Regions from separate parts of the Streptomyces sp. NPDC096310 genome, predicted to be linked through region 2. Evidence: riboswitches for the same ligand, from Rfam matches in the RefSeq annotation. Region 2 holds a riboswitch; the other holds the start of a gene.
What was found. Region 2 has a riboswitch for S-adenosylmethionine ahead of thrC (threonine synthase). Riboswitches for the same ligand answer to the same signal wherever they lie in the genome.
Positions count from the first base shown of each region.

Region 1: another riboswitch for S-adenosylmethionine. It lies ahead of ACIQ7D_RS19235 (PotD/PotF family extracellular solute-binding protein); the one in region 2 lies ahead of thrC (threonine synthase).

Region 1 covers NZ_JBIWFO010000009.1:71,290-77,032, reverse strand. Annotated here, with positions in the region: gene ACIQ7D_RS19240 (ABC transporter ATP-binding protein) at 1-1,194, opposite strand, end outside; gene ACIQ7D_RS19235 (PotD/PotF family extracellular solute-binding protein) at 1,161-2,279, opposite strand; SAM riboswitch class IV at 2,458-2,579, opposite strand; gene ACIQ7D_RS19230 (beta-galactosidase) at 2,803-5,229, shown strand; gene ACIQ7D_RS19225 (jacalin-like lectin) at 5,214-5,743, opposite strand, start outside.
Region 2 covers NZ_JBIWFO010000007.1:173,584-179,326, reverse strand. Annotated here, with positions in the region: gene groL (chaperonin GroEL) at 1-646, opposite strand, end outside; gene ACIQ7D_RS17010 (cold-shock protein) at 1,021-1,224, opposite strand; gene ACIQ7D_RS17005 (ubiquitin-like small modifier protein 1) at 1,578-1,853, opposite strand; gene thrC (threonine synthase) at 1,882-3,174, opposite strand; SAM riboswitch class I at 3,192-3,319, opposite strand; gene ACIQ7D_RS16995 (glucosyl-3-phosphoglycerate synthase) at 3,531-4,487, shown strand; gene ACIQ7D_RS16990 (hypothetical protein) at 4,526-4,687, shown strand; gene ACIQ7D_RS16985 (trehalose-6-phosphate synthase) at 4,757-5,743, shown strand, end outside.

The DNA of each region.
Region 1 (5,743 bases), on a different contig from region 2:
GGCCGGGGCGGTACCCCCGCCGGCCGTTCCGCCCGCTCCCCCGGCCCCGCCGTCCTGTGCGGGTCCGAGGACGATGACATCGGCCGCGGACCAGCCGAAGGCGACGCGGGCGCCGACGGCCGGGGGTTCCTCGGCCGTCCTGGCGTTGACCGCGACGCCCTCGGCCACGACGATCTGTGCCTGCCACGCCTCCCCGGTGAACGCCCGGTAGCCGACGATCCCGGAGCCGCGCTCGGCCCCGGCCGACCCACCGGCGCCGCTGTCACCGCCGGCCTCGGCGGCGCGGACGGTGACGCGTTCCGGGCGTACGGCGAGGGTGACCGGCTCCCCGTCGGGCAGCGTGGCCAGTCCGGAGTCCAGCCGTGCCCCGCCCAGGTGGAGCGTTCCGTCAAGGGCGCCGGTGCCCTGAAGGATGTTGGCCGCGCCGATGAACTCGGCGACGAAGCGGGTCGCGGGCGTCCGGTACACCTCGGTGGGGGTGCCGAGTTGTTCGACCCGGCCGCCGTTCATCACGGCGATCCGGTCCGAGAGCGACATCGCCTCTTCCTGGTCGTGCGTGACGAAGACCATGGTGATGCCGAGGCGCTGCTGGAGCTCCCGCAGCTCCACCCGCATCTCGCGGCGCAGTTTGGCGTCCAGGTTGGACAGCGGCTCGTCGAGCAGCAGTACCGCGGGCCGGGTGGCCAGCGCGCGGGCCACGGCGACCCGCTGCTGCTGGCCGCCGGAGAGCTGCTTGGGCCTGCGGTCCGCGTACGCCTCCAGGCCGACGAGGCGCAGCGCCTCGGCGACGCGTTCGTCCCGCTCGGCGCGCTCGGTGCGGCGCACCTTGAGTCCGTACGCGACATTCCCGGCGACGGTCATGTGCGGGAAGAGCGCGTAGTTCTGGAAGACCAGTCCGAGCCCCCGGCGGTGTGTGGGGACGTCGGTGAGGTCGGTGCCGTCCAGGGTGATCCGGCCGGCGGTGGGGCGGACGAACCCCGCCAGGCTGTTGAGGAGGGTCGTCTTGCCGCAGCCGCTGGGGCCGAGGACGGACAGGAACTCGCCGCGCCGGATCGAGAGCCGGTCGACGTCGAGGATGCGCTGCCCCTCGTACCCGGCGGCCAGGCCCTCGATGTCGATGTGCGCGGCGGTCCCGCCGTCGGTGTCGTGCCGGTTGCCGGTCACTTGAAGATCTGATTCCACCGCTGCTGCCATTCGTTCAGCTTGGGGGTCGCCGTCTTGTAGTCGACCCAGGTGAAGGTCTTGTAGACGGCCTCGCCGTACTTGACCTTGTCCTTGAAACCGGGGCTGTAGTCGATGGTGTCGTTGCCCGCGCCGTAGAAGGTGCCCTCGGCGAAGGGCTTCTGGTGCTGGGCGGCGCTCAGGTAGTTCAGGAAGGTGTAGGCGGCCTTGGTGTGCGCGCTGCCCTTGGGTACGTAGTACGAGGTCAGCGCGCCGACGGCGCCGGAGGCCGGGTAGCTGAAGCCGATCGGCTGCCCCTCCTGCGCCATGGCGAAGGCGCGGCCGTCCCAGAAGGGCACGATCCAGGCGTCGCCGTTCTGCAGGACGGTGGAGACGGAGCCCGCGTCCGCCGGGTACGCCGAGACGCAGCCCTTGAGCGCGGCGAGCTTCGTGAACGCCTTGTCGACAGCGGCGGGGTCGGAGAGCTTGCCGCCGTCCTGGGAGACCAGCGCGGAGAAGAACTCCAGGCCCGCGTTGTAGGTCAGCGGGGGCAGCGCGACATGGCCGCAGTACTTCTTGTCGAAGATGTCGGTCCAGTCCCGAGGCGCCTGCTTGATCTTGTCGGTGCGGTACAGCAGCCCGTTGGAGCCGGTGGTCAGCGGTACGCCGTAGGAGGCGCCGTCGACCGTGGACTGCTGGGTGAGCACCGGGTCGAGCTGCTTCCAGTTCTTGAGGTCGCCGGTCTTGAGCGGCTGGAGGAGACCGCCGCCGACGGCCTGGTGCAGGGAGCCGGGGGTGAGGGCGACGACATCGAACGGCGCGTCCTTGCCGCCCGCGGCGCGGAGCTTGGTGAGCCAGGCGGAGTCGGCGCCGTAGACGAGGTTCACCTTGATGCCGGTGTCCTTCTCGAACGGTGCGACGAAGGACTTCTTGAACAGCTCACCCCAGGGGCCGGCGAACGCGGTGACGGTGATCTGCTCCCCCTTGGAGCCGGATCCGCCGTCACCGGAGCCGCCGGTGTCCACACCGCACCCGGCGACGGCGGCGAGGACCGTGACGGCCGAGGCGAGGGCCAGGAGGGAGCGTCGCCCGCGAGGGCGTGACAGGGCAGGTCTCATGAGGGTGGAGGCTCCTCGGTGCGGGGTGGCGTCGTACGGCGCGCCGGCCCGTGGGTGATGGTTCGCCGGCCGCTCGTCGAGCGGGGGCCGCTGGTCGGGGCAGCGTGACGACGCTCTGTGAGGCACCGCGTCCACTGTCATCCTGTGCTCCCGTCCCAGGTACTGGACCTGGCTGACAGGTCCGCGCTTGCTCCCGGCACATCGGTGTGCGCGTGGAGCCGTGTCATCACCCGGGGCACCCCACCGCAGAAGGAGGGTTGCCGCCCAGCAAGCCGGGGCTTGTCGCTGGGACTCGTGACATCGAGAAACGTAACACCCCGTGGCGGCGATCTGAAGACACGATGGATCACATGAACATCACACCTGGATCACAGGGCAGGCGGATCGCGTAAGACCGATACCGGCCAAAAGTGCTGCTCACCGATGGCGGACGGCGACCCAGGAGGACTCCTTGACAGGGCCCGGGGCGGTGCCGACGATGAAGCGATCTTCCCAGCCGTCGCCGAAGCGGGAGCCGTCCGTCATGTTGTCGCTGCACGCTCATGACCTGCACGCTCCACCCCCCGGACCGTCGGGGCACCTGTCGATGGGCAGCGCCGGCGGGGTCCGTGCGCCCCTGGTCCCCGACAGCCGCAGGATCCTGCGGGGCGGGGTCCCCTGGCTGCCGGTGATGGCGGAATTCCACTTCAGCCGCTACCCCGCCGCCGAGTGGCGCGAGGAGCTGCTGAAGATCCGGGCCGGCGGGATCGACACCGTGGCCACGTATCTCTTCTGGAACCAGCACGAGGAGAGCCGCGGGACGTTCCGTTTCGACGACGGCCTCGATCTGCGCCGCTTCGTCCGGCTCTGCGGCGGCCTCGGCCTCTCCGTCGCCGTACGCGTCGGCCCCTGGTCGCACGGCGAGTGCCGGGGCGGCGGCTTCCCGGACTGGCTCGACGGCGCCGGCTGCGTCCCGCGCACGGACGATCCGGCCTATCTGGCGCTCGTCGAGCGGTACTTCGCGCGGATCGGCCGGGAGCTGCGGGGCCTGTCGTACGACGAGGGCGGCCCCGTCGTCGCCGTACAGATCGAGAACGAGCTGTACGACGCGCCCGCGCACCTCGCGACGCTGCGCCGCCTCGCGGAGGCCGCGGGGATCGCCGCCCCCCTGTGGACCGCCACCGGGTGGGACGCCGCCGATCTTCCGCGCGATGTCCTGCTGCCGGTGTACGGCGGCTACCCGGAGGCGTTCTGGGCGGAGGCGCACGACGGGTGGGCGCGGGAGATGCGCCGCCACTACTTCTTCACCCCGGTCAGGGACGATCCCGCCATCGGCGCCGATCTGCGTCCCGCGACCCGGGCGAGCCACGGGGTGCCGGACGACCGGCGCTATCCGTACCTCACCTGTGAACTCGGCTCCGGTATGGCCGTCGCGTATCACCGGCGGCCCCTGGTGCGGACCGAGGATGTCTCCGCGCTGGCGCTGGCCAAGCTCGGCAGCGGCTCGGTCTGGCAGGGGTACTACCTGTACCACGGCTGCTCCCAGCGGCTGGATCTCGCGCTGCCCAACCAGGAGTCCCACGCCACCGGTTACCCCAACGACCTGCCGTCGGTCAGCTACGACTTCCAGGCGCCGATAGGCGAGTACGGCCAGGTGCGCCCCTCGTTCCACGCGCTGCGCGCGCAGCATCTGCTGATCCGGGACTCGGGGGCGCGGCTCGCGGACATGCCGCTGCGGCTGCCCGACGGAGGCCCGGACGGCCTCGACGACCGGTCCACGCTGCGCTGGGCGGTGCGCTCCAGCGGTGGGGAGGGCTTCCTCTTCGTCAACAACCATCAGCCCCACGAACCCCTCCCCGACCATCGCGGGGTCCGCTTCCATGTCGCACTGGACGGCGGTACGTACCGGGTACCGGCCACGCCGGTGACCGTGCCGGGCGGTGCGCACTTCGTCTGGCCCCTCGGGTACGAGGCGGGGCCCGGTGTCCGGCTCGACTGGGTGAGCGCGCAGCCGTTGGCCCGGCTGGAGATCGACGGGGTGCCGACCGCGGTGTTCGCGGCGACGGCGGGGATCACCCCGCAGCTCTCGCCGGCGCCGGGGTCCGTGGTGTCGGGCGGGACGGCGCTCGCCACGCGGGACGGCCGGACGGTGGTGGAGGTTCCCGCGCCCGGGACGGACGCGGTGGTGACGGTCGCCGGGTCCGAGGGGCCGGTCCGGCTGCTCTTCCTCACCGAGGAGCAGGGGCGCCGGCTCCAGCGGGTGCGGATCTGGGGTGCGGAGCGGCTGGTGCTCTGTGACGACGCCGTGCTGGCCGACGGCGGCGAACTGCGCGTGCTCACCGAGGCGGAGACCGTCTCCCTCTCCCTGGCGCCCGCGACCGCCGCCGGACTCCGTACCCCCGCGGACGGTACGACGGGGCTCTCCGGCCCTCGCGCCGACGGCGTCTTCACCACCTGGACGGCATCGGGGGCGGCCGGGGGCGGGGCCGCCGCCGTGGAGTGCGTACGCGCCGATGCCGTGGCGCCGCCCGCCCGGGACGGCGGCCCGCACCACCGGGCCTCGGCGCCGGTGGACGCCGACTTCGCGGAGGCGGCGGTCCACCGGATCGCCGTCCCTCGCGCGGTGTTCGACGAGGGCGGGGAGGTGCTGCTGCGACTCACGTACACCGGTGACGTGGCCCGCGCCTTCATCGGCGGCCGGCTCGTCGCCGACCACTTCTGGTACGGCCCGGTGTGGGAGATCGGGCTGCGCCGGCACGCCGCGGAGGCCGTCGAGCACGGTGTCGAGATCCGGGTGCTGCCCCTGGGCCGCGACGACGGGGTGTACGTGGACGCGTCGGTACGGGAGGGTCTGGCGGCGGCCAGGACCCGGGCGTCGGTGGACTCCGCGGCGTTCGTCCCGGTCCGCCGGGTCCGGCTGCGTACGACGGAGGACCCGGACCCTTCGGGCGCAGGCTACTTCGGCGCGTAGACGACGCCGAGCTTGTCGATCTCCTCCCCGGAGCGGCCGGTGAAGCCGACGATCCGCCATCCCGACGGCGCCGTGTAGGTCACCGCGTCCGAGGTGGCGGTGCCCGCCGCGACGGTACGGCCCCGGTCCGTGGTGAACGCGGCGGAGAAGATCCGCGTACGGCCGTCCTTCTGGCCCTGGGTCAGCCTGACCGAGGTGAGGTGTTCGCCCGCGGCCAGCGTGAGCGAGGACGCGGTGCCGCCCGCGCCGCCGTGGCTCAGCACCGTACCGCCGTCGAGGGTGAGGTCGAGGCCGTCGAGCCGGGCTCCGCCGCGCAGGGTGAGGGTGCGGGGCGCGGGGGTGGCCGGAAGGGCGCGGGCGTCGTTGAACGCGGCGCCGTGCGGGCCGCCGAAGAAGTCGGAGGCGCGCCGGTTCGCGGGCCGCGACCAGGCGAGGTCGACGGCGTGGGGGTAGTGGTCGGAGAGGTGCTTGCCCGCGCCGTCGAGGAACGCGCGCCACGCGTTGGTGTAGGCGG
Region 2 (5,743 bases):
GGTCGTCGAGCGACGCCTCCATACGCTCCATGTCCGTGGCGAAGTACGCCGAGATGTAGCCCTTGTCGAAGCGCATGCCCTCGGTGAGCTCAAGCTCCAGACCGAAGGTCTGCGACTCCTCGACGGTGATGACGCCTTCCTTGCCGACCTTGTCCATCGCCTCGGCGATGAGCTCGCCGATCTGGGTGTCGGCGGCGGAGATGGAGGCCGTCGAAGCGATCTGCTCCTTGGTCTCCACGTCCTTGGCCTGCTCCAGCAGGGCGCCGGAGACGGCCTCGACGGCCTTCTCGATGCCGCGCTTGAGGGCCATCGGGTTGGCGCCGGCCGCCACGTTGCGCAGGCCCTCACGGACGAGCGCCTGGGCGAGGACGGTCGCGGTGGTCGTACCGTCACCGGCGACGTCGTCCGTCTTCTTGGCGACTTCCTTGACCAGCTCGGCGCCGATCTTCTCGTACGGGTCCTCGAGCTCGATCTCCTTGGCGATGGACACACCATCGTTGGTGATCGTGGGGGCGCCCCACTTCTTCTCGAGGACGACGTTGCGGCCCTTGGGACCAAGGGTGACCTTGACGGCGTCGGCGAGCTGGTTCATCCCGCGCTCGAGACCGCGCCGTGCCTCCTCGTCGAACGCGATGATCTTGGCCATGTGAAGTGGTCCTCCCGGACGTATGGGGTCTCCCCTGCTCGAACGCAGTTGAGAGCTTGGGGAAGGATTTCTCCGGACCGCGCTGGCGCCCGCGACGGACGGCCTGAGAGTCGGCGGTTCCTTGCCCCGCCGGCTCTTCGGGCCTCACCGACCCGGTCCCAAGTTGTCACTCTCACTTGCAGAGTGCTAACGCAATAATTAGCACTCGACCCCCGAGAGTGCAAGCGCCTCCGGCTCGTCGCCCGCGGGGCGTCGCCGAGGGCTCACGCATGAGGGGCCCGCATCCCTGTCCGGGATGCGGGCCCCTCATGCGTGAGTGCGATGCGGAATCCGTACCGAGTACCTGAGTGCGTCGGTGGCCGATCGCGCCGGGATCAGACGGCGAGCTTGACCATGTCCGCCTGCGGACCCTTCTGGCCCTGCGAGATCTCGAACTCCACTCGCTGACCTTCTTCAAGGGTGCGGTAACCGTCCATCTGGATCGCGCTGTAGTGGACGAATACATCCGCACCACCGTCGACCGCGATGAAGCCGTAGCCCTTCTCCGCGTTGAACCACTTGACGGTGCCCTGAGCCATGCCAACTCCCCTATTACTGGCCCTTGCACGGGGCCACACTTCGCGCCGGAACGCGTCGACCGCGGCTGAATGTATCTGCCCAACTGCCCTCTGCAACAGGTCAATCGGACGAGAATTCTGGGCGTGGCCGAACACGCATAGTGCTGAATCCACTGCGTTCCGGGACAAGTCGGGCCGGGCAAAGCGTACATACGCCGCAAAAGGCTCCAGGACTTTACCCTCATCTTGTCGCGTTCTCGCTCGCGTACGGAGCGGGCGACGGCGGGGCGTTCCCACACTCTACCGTGCTCAACCATGTAGAACGGTCCCCTCCGCTTCTCTCGCGGAGGGGACCGTGTCCGTTACCGAGCGCGTCAGCCCCCGGCGACCGCCGGAATGATCGAGATGCCCGCGCCCGCCGGGGTGGCGGTCTCCAGACCCTGCTCAAAACGGACGTCGTCGTCGTTCACGTACACGTTGACGAAGCGGCGCAGCTTGCCCTGGTCGTCCAGGACGCGGCCGGCGATGCCCGGGTGGTTCGTCTCCAGCGACTGGATGACCTCGGAGAGGGTGGCGCCCTCCGCCGGAACCTCGGCCTGGCCACCGGTGTAGGTGCGGAGGATGGTGGGGATACGGACCTTGACGCTCATCGTGGGAAGCCTTTCTCGGTGTCGGTGGTCAGCTCGTGGCGAGGCCCGCGGCGCGGAACGCGTCGAGGCTCGGGCGGATCGTCGCCGTCGGGCCGGTCGTCGGCGCCACGGCGTCCAGCGTCTTGAGCCCGTCACCGGTGTTGAGGACGACGGTGGTGAGGGACGGGTCGAGCACGCCCGCCTCGATGAGCTTCTTCGTCACGCCGACCGTCACCCCGCCCGCGGTCTCCGCGAAGATGCCCTCGGTGCGCGCCAGCAGCTTGATCGCGTCGACGATCTGCGCGTCGTCGACGTCCTCCACCGCGCCGCCGGTGCGCCGGGCGATGTCCAGGACGTACGGGCCGTCGGCGGGGTTGCCGATCGCCAGGGACTTGGCGATGGTGTCCGGCTTCTGCGGCCGTACGACGTCGTGCCCGGCCTTGAAGGCGGTGGAGACCGGCGAGCAGCCCTCGGCCTGGGCGCCGAAGATCTTGTAGGGGCGGTCCTCGACGAGGCCGAGCTTGATCAGCTCCTGGAGCCCCTTGTCGATCTTCGTGAGCTGCGACCCCGAGGCGATCGGGATGACGATCTGGTCCGGCAGCCGCCAGCCGAGCTGTTCGCAGATCTCGTACGCGAGGGTCTTGGAGCCCTCTCCGTAGTACGGCCGCAGGTTGACGTTGACGAAGCCCCAGCCCTCGCCCAGCGGGTCGCCGATGAGCTCGGAGCAGAAACGGTTGACGTCGTCGTAGTTGCCCTCGATGCCGACCAGGTCACCGCCGTACACCGCGGCCATGACGACCTTGCCCTGCTCCAGGTCGTGCGGGATGAACACGCAGGAGCGGAAGCCGGCGCGGGCCGCGGCGGCGCCGACGGCGCCGGCGAGGTTGCCGGTGGAGGAGCAGGAGAGGGTGGTGAAGCCGAAGGCGCGGGCGGCCTCGACGGCGATGGCGACGACGCGGTCCTTGAAGGAGTGCGTCGGGTTACCGGAGTCGTCCTTGATGTGGAGCGAGCCGGTGATCCCCAGTTCACGGGCGAGGTTGTCGGCCTTGACCAGCTTCGTGAAACCGGGGTTGATGCTGGGCTTCGAGGCGACGTCGGCGGGGACGGGCAGCAGCGGCGCGTACCGCCAGATGTTGTCCGGGCCTTCGGCGATGCGCTTCTTCAGCTCTTCGGGGCTGCCGCTCGGCAGGTCGTACGCGACTTCGAGCGGCCCGAAACAGCTCGCGCAGGCGAAGAGGGGGCCGAGGTCGAAGCGCTCTCCGCATTCGCGGCACGAGAGTGCGGCGGCGGGGCCGAGGTCGACGGTCTCGTTCGTACCGCTTCGGACGGTCTGCACAGCCATGGTGGCGAGGCCCTTTCTCCTCATCTTCCTCGCGACGTACTTCGCCACGAGACGGAATTGGCACCTTCCCCACCGTGACCTCGCGGTCGGCGGGAGGGTTGCCGGGACTTCAACGGGCCGTTCCCTCTGTCCCTCTGGATGAGCGCTATGGCGCCGGAGCCTGGGTCCGGTGCGTTTGTTCACGTGATGACCCCGGCATGCGGTGGTCATTCGTGTTGTTCAAGACTGTAACCGAAGGTGTGGAGGGTTGAGATAGTCGTCCGCACCGCGAGATGGATCACGTCATGGCGCACGGGGACCCGGCGCCGGCCCGCGGATGACCGCACAGGCCAAGGATCGCGCAGGGAGTACCGAACGTGCTGGAAGAGGTGGAGCACTGGCTGACCAGGCGTTCCTGGTCGGCGGGGGACCGTACGCTCGACCGGCTCCTGGCGGCGAAAGCGGCGCGCGGCAGCACGGTCAGCGTGGTCCTGCCGGCGCTGGACGAGGAGGCGACGGTCGGCGCGATCGTCTCCGTCGTGCGGCGGGAGCTGATGGAGCGGGTGCGGCTCGTCGACGAGCTGGTGGTGATCGACTCCGGCTCCACCGACCGTACGGGCGAGGTCGCGGCGGCGGCGGGCGCGCGGGTGGTGCACCGGGACACGATCCTGCCGCGGCTGCCCGCGCTGCCCGGCAAGGGCGAGGTGCTGTGGCGGTCGCTGCTGGTGACGAGCGGCGACATCGTGTGCTTCGTGGACGCGGATCTGCGGGAGTTCTCGCCGGATTTCGTCTCCGGGATCGTGGGCCCGCTGCTCACCGAGCCGGAGGTGCAGTTCGTGAAGGCGATGTACGACCGCCCGCTGGGCGGTGGTACGGAGGGGGAGGCCGGCCAGGGCGGGCGGGTGACGGAGCTGGTGGCGCGCCCGCTGCTCAATCTGCACTGGCCGAGGCTGGCCGGCTTCGTCCAGCCGCTGGGCGGGGAGTACGCGGCGCGCCGTGCGCTGCTGGAGCGGCTGCCGTTCCCCGTGGGGTACGGCGTGGAGCTGGGCCTGCTGGTGGACGCGCTGCACACGGTGGGGCTGGACGCGCTGGCCCAGGTGGACGTGGGGGTAAGGCTCCACCGCCACCAGGACGACCGGGCGCTGGGGCGGATGGCCGCGGCGATCTACCGTACGGCGCAGCTCCGGCTCCAGCGGGGCCATCTCGTACGGCCGCGGCTCACGCAGTTCGAGCGGGGCGAGGACGGTTTCACGCCGCGGACGCACGCGGTGGACACGGAGGAACGTCCGCCGATGCGGGAGATCGCGGAGTACACGGCCGGACGCGCGGCGTAACGTCGGATCATCGCACCGGTTGCCTACATTGCTGCCCCATGGGCATGAATCTGGCGATTTCGAGGGCTTCGGAGTTCACGCGGGTGCTGGCGCAGGCCGGGTCGACGGCCGAGCGGCTGTGGCTGCTGGGCGGGATGGCGTTCGCGCTGACGGGCGCCGGGGTGGTCGCGCTGGCCGCGGCGCGCGGGCGGCGCGACTGAGCGGACGCGTCCCCGACGTCACACGCACCGTACGTTTGAGCGTTTCCGCGACGGGCTAGGTTTCGCGACATGGTTACCGAGCAGTCCGTCAGCCCCGCGCCGGCCCGCGTCCTGGTGGCGTCCAACCGCGGCCCCGTCTCGTACACGCGGCGCGACGACGGCACGCTGGAGGCCAGGCGCGGCGGCGGCGGACTGGTGTCGGGCCTGTCGGCCATCGGGGCCGACGGCTCCGGAGAAGACGCCGTCTGGGTGTGCGCGGCGCTCGGCGAGGGCGACCGGGAGGCCGTACGGCGTACGGAGGGCCGCCTCGACCCGGCCGACACGGGCGGGCAGCGGGTACGGATGCTGGGCATCGACCCCGAGGTGTACGCCGCCGCGTACAACGACATCGCCAACTCGACCCTCTGGTTTGTCCACCACATGCTCTACCAGACCCCGCTGGAGCCGTCCTTCGGCCCGGAGTTCCGTGAGCGGTGGGCCGCGTACGAGACGTACAACCGCGCCTTCGCCGAGGCGCTGGCGCAGGAGGCGGCCGAGGGCGCGGCGGTCCTGGTGCAGGACTATCACCTGGCGCTCGTCCCCGGGATGCTGCGGGCGCTCCGCCCCGACCTCAGGATCGGGCACTTCTCGCACACGCCGTGGGCGCCCGCGGAGTACTTCAGGCTGCTGCCCGACGACATCGCGGAGCGGCTGCTGCTGGGCATGCTCGGCGCCGACCGGCTGGGCTTCCTGACCTGGCGGTGGGCGGAGGCGTTCAAGGAGTGCGCCCGCTCGGTGCTGGCGGACCGGGGCCTGACGGCGCACTGGCCGCAGGACGCGGCAGGGGACGGCGGGCGCCATCTCACGTACGCGCACGAGAACGGCCCCTCCGGCGGCCGGACGTATCTCGCGGTCCACGGCCTGGGCGCCGACGGCGACTTCCTGCGCGAGCGCGCGCACCGCCCGGACGTGGCCGAGCGGATGGCGGCCCTGCGCGAGCAGATCGGGGTCGCACCGGACGGGGCCGACCGCAGGACGATCGTCCGGGTGGACCGTACGGAGCTCTCCAAGAACATC